4 regions of the Sporosarcina sp. 179-K 3D1 HS genome follow, and region 4 is predicted to be linked to each of the others. Evidence: riboswitches for the same ligand, from Rfam matches in the RefSeq annotation. Region 4 holds a riboswitch; each other region holds the start of a gene.
What was found. A riboswitch is a leader RNA that binds a small molecule or an ion and turns the genes downstream of it on or off. The one in region 4 is predicted to bind thiamine pyrophosphate.
Positions count from the first base shown of each region.

Region 1 (2,202 bases), on a different contig from region 4:
TGTTCTTTCGGTGTGACATAGCACAGCATTGCGGTGCCGAACCAGCCAATCATCGCCGCCCCGATGGCCGAGGTAATGTGGTCGTAGGCAGGTGCAATATCTGTAGTCAGAGGCCCTAATGTATAGAAAGGCGCTTCCTGACAAATTTCCATTTGCTTATCGACGTTTTCTTTAATCAAGTGCATCGGGACATGCCCTGGACCTTCAATAATCACTTGCACATCGTGCTTCCATGCAATTTTCGTCAATTCTCCAAGCGTTTCCAGCTCAGCAAATTGCGCTTCGTCATTCGCATCGGCAATGGAGCCCGGACGCAAGCCGTCCCCCAAGGAGAAGGACACGTCATACGTTTTCATAATTTCGCAAATCTCTTCGAAATGGGTATACAAGAAGCTTTCTTGATGATGAATCATGCACCATTGCGCCATGATCGAACCGCCCCTGGATACGATTCCCGTCATTCGGTTGACCGTCAACGGGATATAGCGCAGCAACACACCTGCGTGGATCGTGAAATAATCGACTCCTTGTTCTGCTTGTTCAATCAAGGTGTCGCGAAACACTTCCCATGACAGGTCTTCCACTTTTCCATTGACCTTCTCCAATGCCTGGTAGATCGGGACCGTACCCACCGGCACCGGTGAATTGCGGATGATCCATTCCCGTGTCGTATGGATGTTTTTTCCCGTGGACAAGTCCATGATCGTGTCGGCACCCCACCGAGTCGCCCATGTCATCTTCTCGACTTCTTCTCCGATCGAGGAAGAAACCGCCGAGTTACCAATATTCGCATTAATTTTTACATGGAAATTCCGGCCGATGATCATCGGTTCTGCCTCAGGATGGTTAATGTTGGACGGGATGATTGCCCGTCCCCGCGCCACTTCACTGCGGACAAACTCCGGGTCCAGCCCTTCCCGAATGGCAATGAACTCCATCTCCGGCGTGATGATCCCTTTTCGGGCGTAGTGCATCTGTGTCACATTTTTTCCTTTTTTCGCACGCAACGGTTTCCGTTTCAGAAGGGGGAACTGTTCATCCTCTTTCACTTTCACAGCTATATAGCCGTTGTCCTCTGGCTTTACTTCACGCCCTTCATATTCCTCAACATCACCACGTTCCAAAATCCAGCTTTTCCGAATTTCCGGTAGCCCTTTTCGGATGTCCACTTCATAGCCCGGTTCGGTATACTTCCCGCTTGTGTCATACACACGGAACGGTTCATTCGGAAATTCACCGTCTTCCGTGATGGTCGGCGATAGCTCAATCTCCCGCATCGGTACCCGGATATCGTCCTGTCTCCCTTGGATATACACCTTTTTGCTCGCCGGAAAACAGGAATGGATGTGAATCGGTGTTTCTTCTGCCGCTTTACTCATTGGTCATCGTCCCCTCATCATTTTTTCGGGTGCACCAATGACTCTTGCCATGAGGGAAAGGCGTGCATGAACGCAAAGAGACCGGATCCAATTTGAATCGGACCCGGTCTCCAAAACATACGTCATGTATGCTTTATTAATAAATCGAAACTTCCCCACGCTGGTACGAGCCAGATCAGGTCCAAAGAGTTAGGAAAACTTCAACGCTTTTCCCTCTCAGTCCGGACTCACCGGACACCCCTAGTTCAACACTATGAAATTGTTCGAACAACTCCAGTTTAGCGAAGAATCGGAAAAAGTCAACAACGACTTTGGAATCAATCCTTGTACGGATCGAACTCGTTGGCTCCCGCCATACAGACGCCTATCGGCTTCAACACATGCCTTATATCAATCGTATCTTCATGAGCATCGAGTACGGTTTGCAGTCTCCGGTAGACAAACGGGCTCTCATCGGTGCCGCCACCACGGAGTTCGACGCCAAACCGTTTCACCGCTTTGTCCATCATGTCCTGGGAAATCTGCCCGCCCGTCCGGGTCCGCTTTTTCCAATTCATCTTTCCGGCCGCTTGCGTCCGGCTCATGATCCGACCCGCTCCGTGGACAGTGCTATAGAAGGCGTTTTTATTTTCTGCATTGTCCTTGCCTTGCACAATGACGGAAATGTCCCCCATGCTGCCTCCGATAAATCCAAGTTGTCCCGGTGCGGAAGGCGTCGCCCCTTTCCGGACCACGATGCGCTCTTTGCCGTCATGGATTTCTTTCCATGCGAAATTATGATGGTTATGCACCTCGAACTCGGAGGCTGCTCCGAGGATGGACA
Region 1 is NZ_JBFEGI010000001.1:63,504-65,705, forward strand. Features, by position in the region: gene thiC (phosphomethylpyrimidine synthase ThiC) at 1-1,379, opposite strand, end outside; TPP riboswitch at 1,515-1,631, opposite strand; gene AB1K83_RS00305 (RtcB family protein) at 1,697-2,202, opposite strand, start outside.
Region 1: it holds a riboswitch for thiamine pyrophosphate, as region 4 does, so the genes downstream of both, thiC (phosphomethylpyrimidine synthase ThiC) here and thiM (hydroxyethylthiazole kinase) in region 4, are expected to answer to the same signal.

Region 2 (2,202 bases), on a different contig from region 4:
TTCATCCGCCGAACTGCAAAGGTCAGGATTTCTGCTTCCGAAACACGCACCGCTTCCTTTTGGATTTCAAAAGAAGGATATTTTCCTGTCCCGAGCAATAAGCGGGACGAGAAGGTTTTATTTCCGATCTGCAACATGTTTAACCGCCTCCTACAAAGTGGATGATTTCAATCTGATCCCGGTCTTGAATCGGGTGATCATAAGCCTCTTTATTCAAAATCTGTCTATTCAATTCCACAATCAAAATACGGTTGTCGAGTCCTAAATGGTGCAGCAACTGCTGGACATCCCCCACCTCTTTTGGAATCGAACGTTCCATTCCGTTTACTTCGATATTCTTCAACTCACAACGCCTCCTCATTTCATTCAAGCTCCCGCCGGTATTCCCGGACAGCTTGCAATGGATGATCACTATCAAAAATAGAAGACATGATCGCGACACCGGCGACTCCCGACCGGGCCAATTCTGGGAGATGGCTAGGCTGGATCCCGCCAATCGCATAGACCGGAATGGACAAAGCGGTGACGATTTCTTTCAATTCCGCTGTGCCGCGAGCCGGAAGCCCCTCCTTCGAACGGGTGTCATATAAATGACCGTAAAGGACCCAATCCACCCCCTCCTGACTGGCCACGATCGCTTCTTTGGTCGAGTGGACCGATTTGCCGAAGGAAATTTGGGGGAACCGGCTTTTCAACAAGGGAGAGGGGATGCCGTGCCCCGGTATTTGGACTCGTTCGATCCCGCAGACAAGAGCTATATCCATCCGTCCGTGGACAATCAATTTCCTCCGGTCAAATCCGGAATTGTCCATGTGTTCGATCAGCTGAACCAATTCTTGAGCACTTTTGGATTTCTCCCGTAAAATGACGGCATCGACGGAATGTTGGATTGCTAGAAGAACGTCCGCCAGTTCGTGAACAGGAAGCCGGTCATTGGTGACGGCAATCAGTTTCAAACCTCCACCTCCCTCCATACAAAAAAGACCACTTCCCTGGAAGGGTAAGTGGTCTGGAGGTCATCCGCTATGTACAAAGATGCGCCGAAAATAAGCCACTTCCCTCCGCAGGTCCAAACCTGTTCAGGTAATAAGGGTATCGGAGTTGTACTCGTCTCTCAGTCCTTTTCAAGGATTCCCCTAATGGTCAAAATATGTATTCAATTTTGTTGACGCTTTTACCATAGCATGGATTTCATTGGAAGGGAAGGGGGGTCTCAGGAAGTTTAACGGTGGAAAGTTAGGCTATACTAACAGAAGATAGTAAGAAGTCGGTTGGAAAAAGAGGATTATAGATTACATATGCCGAAATAAAAAGACTGGCAGAGAAAATAAAAAAACCCACTTATGTGGATTTCAATCAAAAATATAAAACGCCCTCGGCAGGAATCGAACCCACATTTCAAGAACCGGAATCTTGCGTGCTATCCGTTGCACCACGAGGGCAATGTAAAACGCTACACTCTGTAGCAGACAAATTTCATTATACAATTGATGAGTCAGGAATGCAATACTTTTTTTGTTTTTCCTTTGATTCAGCCGGGTTTTGCTGAGAGCGTTATATTTGACCTTTATTGACCATAATAGGTATGATAAAGGTACAGTTGAAACGGCATCCTGTTTCAGCAGGCCGATCACTTATCCACTTTGAAGGAGGAAATGGAATGAATCTAATACCTACAGTAATTGAGCAGACGAACCGGGGAGAACGTGCCTACGACATTTATTCCCGCTTATTAAAAGACCGGATCATCATGTTGGGAAGCGCCATTGACGATAATGTGGCGAACTCCATTGTCGCACAGCTTCTATTCTTGGAAGCGGAAGATCCGGAAAAAGACGTCTCCATCTATATTAACAGCCCAGGCGGAAGTATTACAGCAGGGATGGCCATCTACGATACGATGCAATTCATCAAGCCGGACATTCAGACGATTTGTATCGGTATGGCAGCGTCCATGGGATCCTTCCTTCTGACAGCCGGGACAAAAGGAAAGCGCTATGCTTTGCCGAATGCGGAAGTCATGATTCACCAACCACTCGGTGGTGCACAAGGGCAGGCGACTGAAATCGAAATCGCTGCGAAACGCATTTTGTTCCTACGCGAGAAATTGAACACGATCCTTTCCGAGCGTACAGGCCAGCCGGTCGAAGTGATTGCGCGCGACACGGACCGCGACAATTTCATGACAGCGGAACGTGCCAA
Region 2 is NZ_JBFEGI010000021.1:20,462-22,663, reverse strand. Features, by position in the region: gene AB1K83_RS17795 (thiazole synthase) at 1-137, opposite strand, end outside; gene thiS (sulfur carrier protein ThiS) at 140-343, opposite strand; gene AB1K83_RS17785 (thiamine phosphate synthase) at 363-956, opposite strand; TPP riboswitch at 1,040-1,148, opposite strand; tRNA gene AB1K83_RS17780 (tRNA-Arg) at 1,371-1,442, opposite strand; gene clpP (ATP-dependent Clp endopeptidase proteolytic subunit ClpP) at 1,661-2,202, shown strand, end outside.
Region 2: it holds a riboswitch for thiamine pyrophosphate, as region 4 does, so the genes downstream of both, AB1K83_RS17785 (thiamine phosphate synthase) here and thiM (hydroxyethylthiazole kinase) in region 4, are expected to answer to the same signal.

Region 3 (2,202 bases), on a different contig from region 4:
TATCTTTATTCAGCTGAAAACTCCATCTCAATAGATTTCGTGATGGATGTTGTTTATTTTCCTTACAGCGGTGGTCCAAACAACCGCTGAATAAGAACGCAGGCTAAGGTGACCCTTCACGAAAGTGCCTTAATTTCTGCAAAAAACACGCAGAAATACGGCAAATCGAACCCTTCGCTGTTCGATTCGTAATTGATTAATTTCTTTGTAATAGGCGAGGTGCGGAGGTAAATAAGAGTGATGCGACAATTGCAGATAAAATGATAGAGGGGATCATATAAGTCCCGTTATATACAAGTGAATAAAGCCATACCGGCTGATCACCAGCATATTGCGCGAAAAACACCATACCGCCGATGAAGTGAATTAGATAACGAAGAAGCCCCCCGATCACAGTGCCCACAACAATTGCTGCGATCATCGTCCCCTTCTTTCCACTCGCTTGACCACGCAGCACCCAAACAAGCGTCACAGCCGCAAGGCCCACCAAGGAATATGCAAAGAGATAATCAAGCGCAGCTTGCACCGGGTGATAAATTTTAGGGGTCGTTACCAACTGAATAAGTCCACTTAAAAATCCAGTCAACATGCCACCCGCAATGCCCCATCGAAAAGCCATCACAACAATTGGTAGCATAGACAGCGTTATCGATCCCCCTTGCGGCAATGAAAAGCCTACTTGATCCAGCACAAAAGAGATGGAGCCTAATATGGATACTTCCAATAAAAATTGAAGACGTTTTTTATCCAAATGAATTCCTCCTTCCTTGAAAAAATGGTAGGAGGATGTGAGAATGAAAAATAATTATTCCTAGCTAATGAAAAAAGACATCCCGGATAGAACCGGGACATCTATTATGCCAGTTTCCATCCACATCCCTACGCAAGAATGATCTTACAGGTTCAAAGGGTCAGGACAAGTATATGTCCAATCTCAGCCAAGCGGCACCCCTTGTGGTTTTTCATGCAATTGTCCACTCAAGTGTATAGCATTCATAGAAATTAAGCAAGATGATTTCAAGCACTGGAAATTTCTTGTACAATAGAAGCAAGATGGAGGGACGACTATGGCTAATCAAAAATTATTATCCGCATTGTGTTATTTTAGTATATTTTTTTCACCCTTGCTCTTTCCATTGATTGTCTATTTCATTTCCGAAGATTGGGAGGTGAAGCAACATGCAAAACGCTCACTCGTTTCCCATCTCGTTCCTACCGTTTTACTGATAGCCAGCTTCATTCTTTTTTCCTTCTCCATGTTCTCATTCTATGGACCAATGGACGGAAGCATGAACCATTTTGGGTTTTGGCAAATTACACCATTCCTTTTTGTTGCGATTTATGGCCTGCTCTTCCTCGTCATCGTTATCTGGAATATAATCCAAGGCGTCAAAGTACTTAAATGAAGTTTACATTAGGAAGCCAGTGGGAAATATATATATAAAGATGTTGTAGGAAGAAGGCGATGAAGAATGAAAAGATTAATTAAAACTGCGATAAAATGGGCGCCTGTCCTTTACCCGATCGTCCGCAAATTTCTATCCAAAAGAAGCAAATACGGTTCTTCCATCCCTCGAAGATAATGAAAACGCGAGTCCACAAAAAGTGGCCTTGCGTTTTTTTCTTGTTCTACTAGCAAAAGTTTGCGGGCTTTTGGAATTCTGGAATATGTTATAGTATGGTATGGTAACGACTGAACGGTAGAAAGGATTTGTACAGGATGATCGTAAAAAACGAACAAGAAATCGAAGCATTGAAAAAGATAGGGAGAATTGTTGCGGAAATTCGGGAAGAAATGAAGAAAGCAACTGTTCCGGGCATCACAACAAAAGAAATTGATGAGTTGGGCGGCCGCCTCTTTCAAGAGAAAGGAGCCATTTCCGCGCCGATTGACCAATATGATTTCCCGGGCTATACGTGCATCAGTGTCAACAATGAAGTCGCACACGGCATTCCAGGGTCCCGGGTGATCCAGGACGGTGACTTGGTCAATATCGATGTGTCCGGCTCCTATGGTGGGTACTTCGCCGATACTGGAATTTCGTTCGTCGTCGGAACTCCTGATGAAAAGAAACAGAAGCTCTGCGATGTCGCAAAAAGTGCATTTAATCGCGCGATGACCAAAGTGAAAGCTGGTTCCCGCTTGAACCAGATTGGCAAGGCGGTGGAGCGGGTAGCCAAGGACAATGGGCTTTTTGTCAT
Region 3 is NZ_JBFEGI010000013.1:68,718-70,919, reverse strand. Features, by position in the region: gene thiT (energy-coupled thiamine transporter ThiT) at 197-751, opposite strand; TPP riboswitch at 860-963, opposite strand; gene AB1K83_RS15275 (DUF4870 domain-containing protein) at 1,068-1,406, shown strand; gene map (type I methionyl aminopeptidase) at 1,721-2,202, shown strand, end outside.
Region 3: it holds a riboswitch for thiamine pyrophosphate, as region 4 does, so the genes downstream of both, thiT (energy-coupled thiamine transporter ThiT) here and thiM (hydroxyethylthiazole kinase) in region 4, are expected to answer to the same signal.

Region 4 (2,202 bases):
CAAGAAAGTCGTATACCGAAACTTCCAACGATCCACCTTGTTCCGGGGTTCCTTCTCTTGGATAGGCAGCAGCAATTGACTCGGAGGATCAATTTCCTTCGTTATCCAAAACTGTTCCACTTCGGCTTCCTCTTTTGTAGCAAACGGATTCAAGCTACCAAACACTTGAGATACGATGGATTTACTGACATTCAACTGTTCTTCGGACTGTGCCAATGGACGCTCCGCATGAATGGAGTAGGTGGAAGGTTCATCTAATGAGATATCCCGGTCGATATAACGATTCCTTCTTACCGTTTCTACATAAACTCCGTTGCGTAAAATATGATATTCTTCAATATCTTTTATCTTCTCCCATGACAATGCGATTTGCGTCTTGGCAACGATGGTTGTCATGACGATGGATTGAAGTGGATTCTCCTTATTCTTTTCCTCCGCGAACGCTGACGTTTGAAGGACGATGACATCGACCACTTCCCCGTTTTCCAGCCGTTCGATCGTGTACGTATAGAGTTTTGCATGGGTGAAATCCCCATCACTGAATTCGGCCACCGTCCCTTCGTACAGATGTGTCCCATCTTTATACACACGATACAGTCCGCCGACGTCATTCCATGTGAATGAAATCAGGTCCGCCTCGTGCAAGACTGTCTTAATCTCAAATAGTGGCTGCATAGATGCGAAGCCTCCTTTATCCTCCATGTTTGCTTGTTTTCAAAGAGACTAAACCTGGTCAGGCATCTTATTATGAATTCCCTCCTTGCCATCGCTTGAAACTATGTTATAGTGGGGGTGAAAACAAATTTCATGTATCGCCACTAGGGGAGTCCCGTAGAAGGACTGAGACGCGTATGGATATGCGGACCCTTGGAACCTGATCTGGTTGAAGCCAGCGGAGGGAAGTGGAGTGGTAGTTTTGATTATTCCATTTTTCAACACGCCCGCTTCCTGATCCGATCAGGAAGCGTTTTTTATTTCCAACAAAGGAGTGGATCCTCATGTCAAATTCAACAGAACCTCTTTTACAAAAATTACGGGAGGAGCAGCCTCTCGTTCACTGCATTACGAATATTGTCGTGGCCAACTTCCAGGCGAATGGCTTGCTTGCTTTGGGCGCTTCCCCTGTGATGGCGGACGCGGTCGAAGAGGCGGCAGAAATTGCGTCAATCTCCTCTTGTACCGTCCTTAATATCGGTACGTTGAAGGCGGTGACGGTCGAGGCGATGATCCTTGCAGGCAAGAGTGCCAATGAGCACGGAAAGCCGGTCATCTTGGACCCGGTCGGAGCTGGAGCGACTGCGTTCCGCAAGGATTCCGTACTGCGTATTTTGAAAGAAGTCGATGTCACGCTCATCCGTTGCAATGCCGGAGAAATTGCAGCCATCGCAGGGGCTGATTGGCAATCCAAAGGCGTGGATTCCGGAGAGGGTGAAGCTGACGTTGTGAAATTGGCAAAACAAGTCGCCGCCACTCACCATTGCCTCGTTGCAGTATCCGGGGAGGTCGATATTGTCACGGACGGACAGGACGTCTTGTCCATTACAGGAGGACACCCACTCATGACGCGCGTAACTGGTGTCGGTTGCCTATTAAGCTCGGTCGTAGGTGCTTTCTTAGCAGTGGCTAATGAAAAGCGGTTGGAGGCGGCCGCCACCGCATTGACTTTTTATAAACAAGTCGGGGAACAAGCGGCAGCGACGGCTACCGGCCCGGGGGATTTTGCAGTTTATTTCCTAAATGGCTTATCTTCACTAGAAAATACAATTGAGAATTTCATTCCACAAGGAGGTGTCTCATCATGACAGCAGTAGCGTTAACGATTGCAGGTTCGGATAGCGGAGGCGGTGCCGGCATCCAAGCCGACCTGAAGACATTCCAGGAATTGGATGTATTCGGCACATCCGCACTGACCGCCCTCACGGCGCAGAACACGCTCGGTGTGCATGGCGTCTATCCGATTGAAGTCGGTGGTGTCATTGCTCAGGTGAAAGCGGTCTTGGACGACTTTACCGTCGGTGCGGTGAAAACGGGCATGCTCTTTTCGGCTGACATCATTACAGCAGTCGCACAGGCATTGCAGATGTATGGACCACCTGCATTGGTCATCGACCCCGTCATGATCGCAAAGGGAGGCGCCTCCCTCTTGCAGCAGGAAGCTGTGCTAGCGTTGAAGGAAGAGCTCCTCCCGATTGCCACGGTGAT
Region 4 is NZ_JBFEGI010000007.1:5,467-7,668, reverse strand. Features, by position in the region: gene AB1K83_RS10440 (DUF3238 domain-containing protein) at 1-675, opposite strand, end outside; TPP riboswitch at 811-918, shown strand; gene thiM (hydroxyethylthiazole kinase) at 999-1,802, shown strand; gene thiD (bifunctional hydroxymethylpyrimidine kinase/phosphomethylpyrimidine kinase) at 1,799-2,202, shown strand, end outside.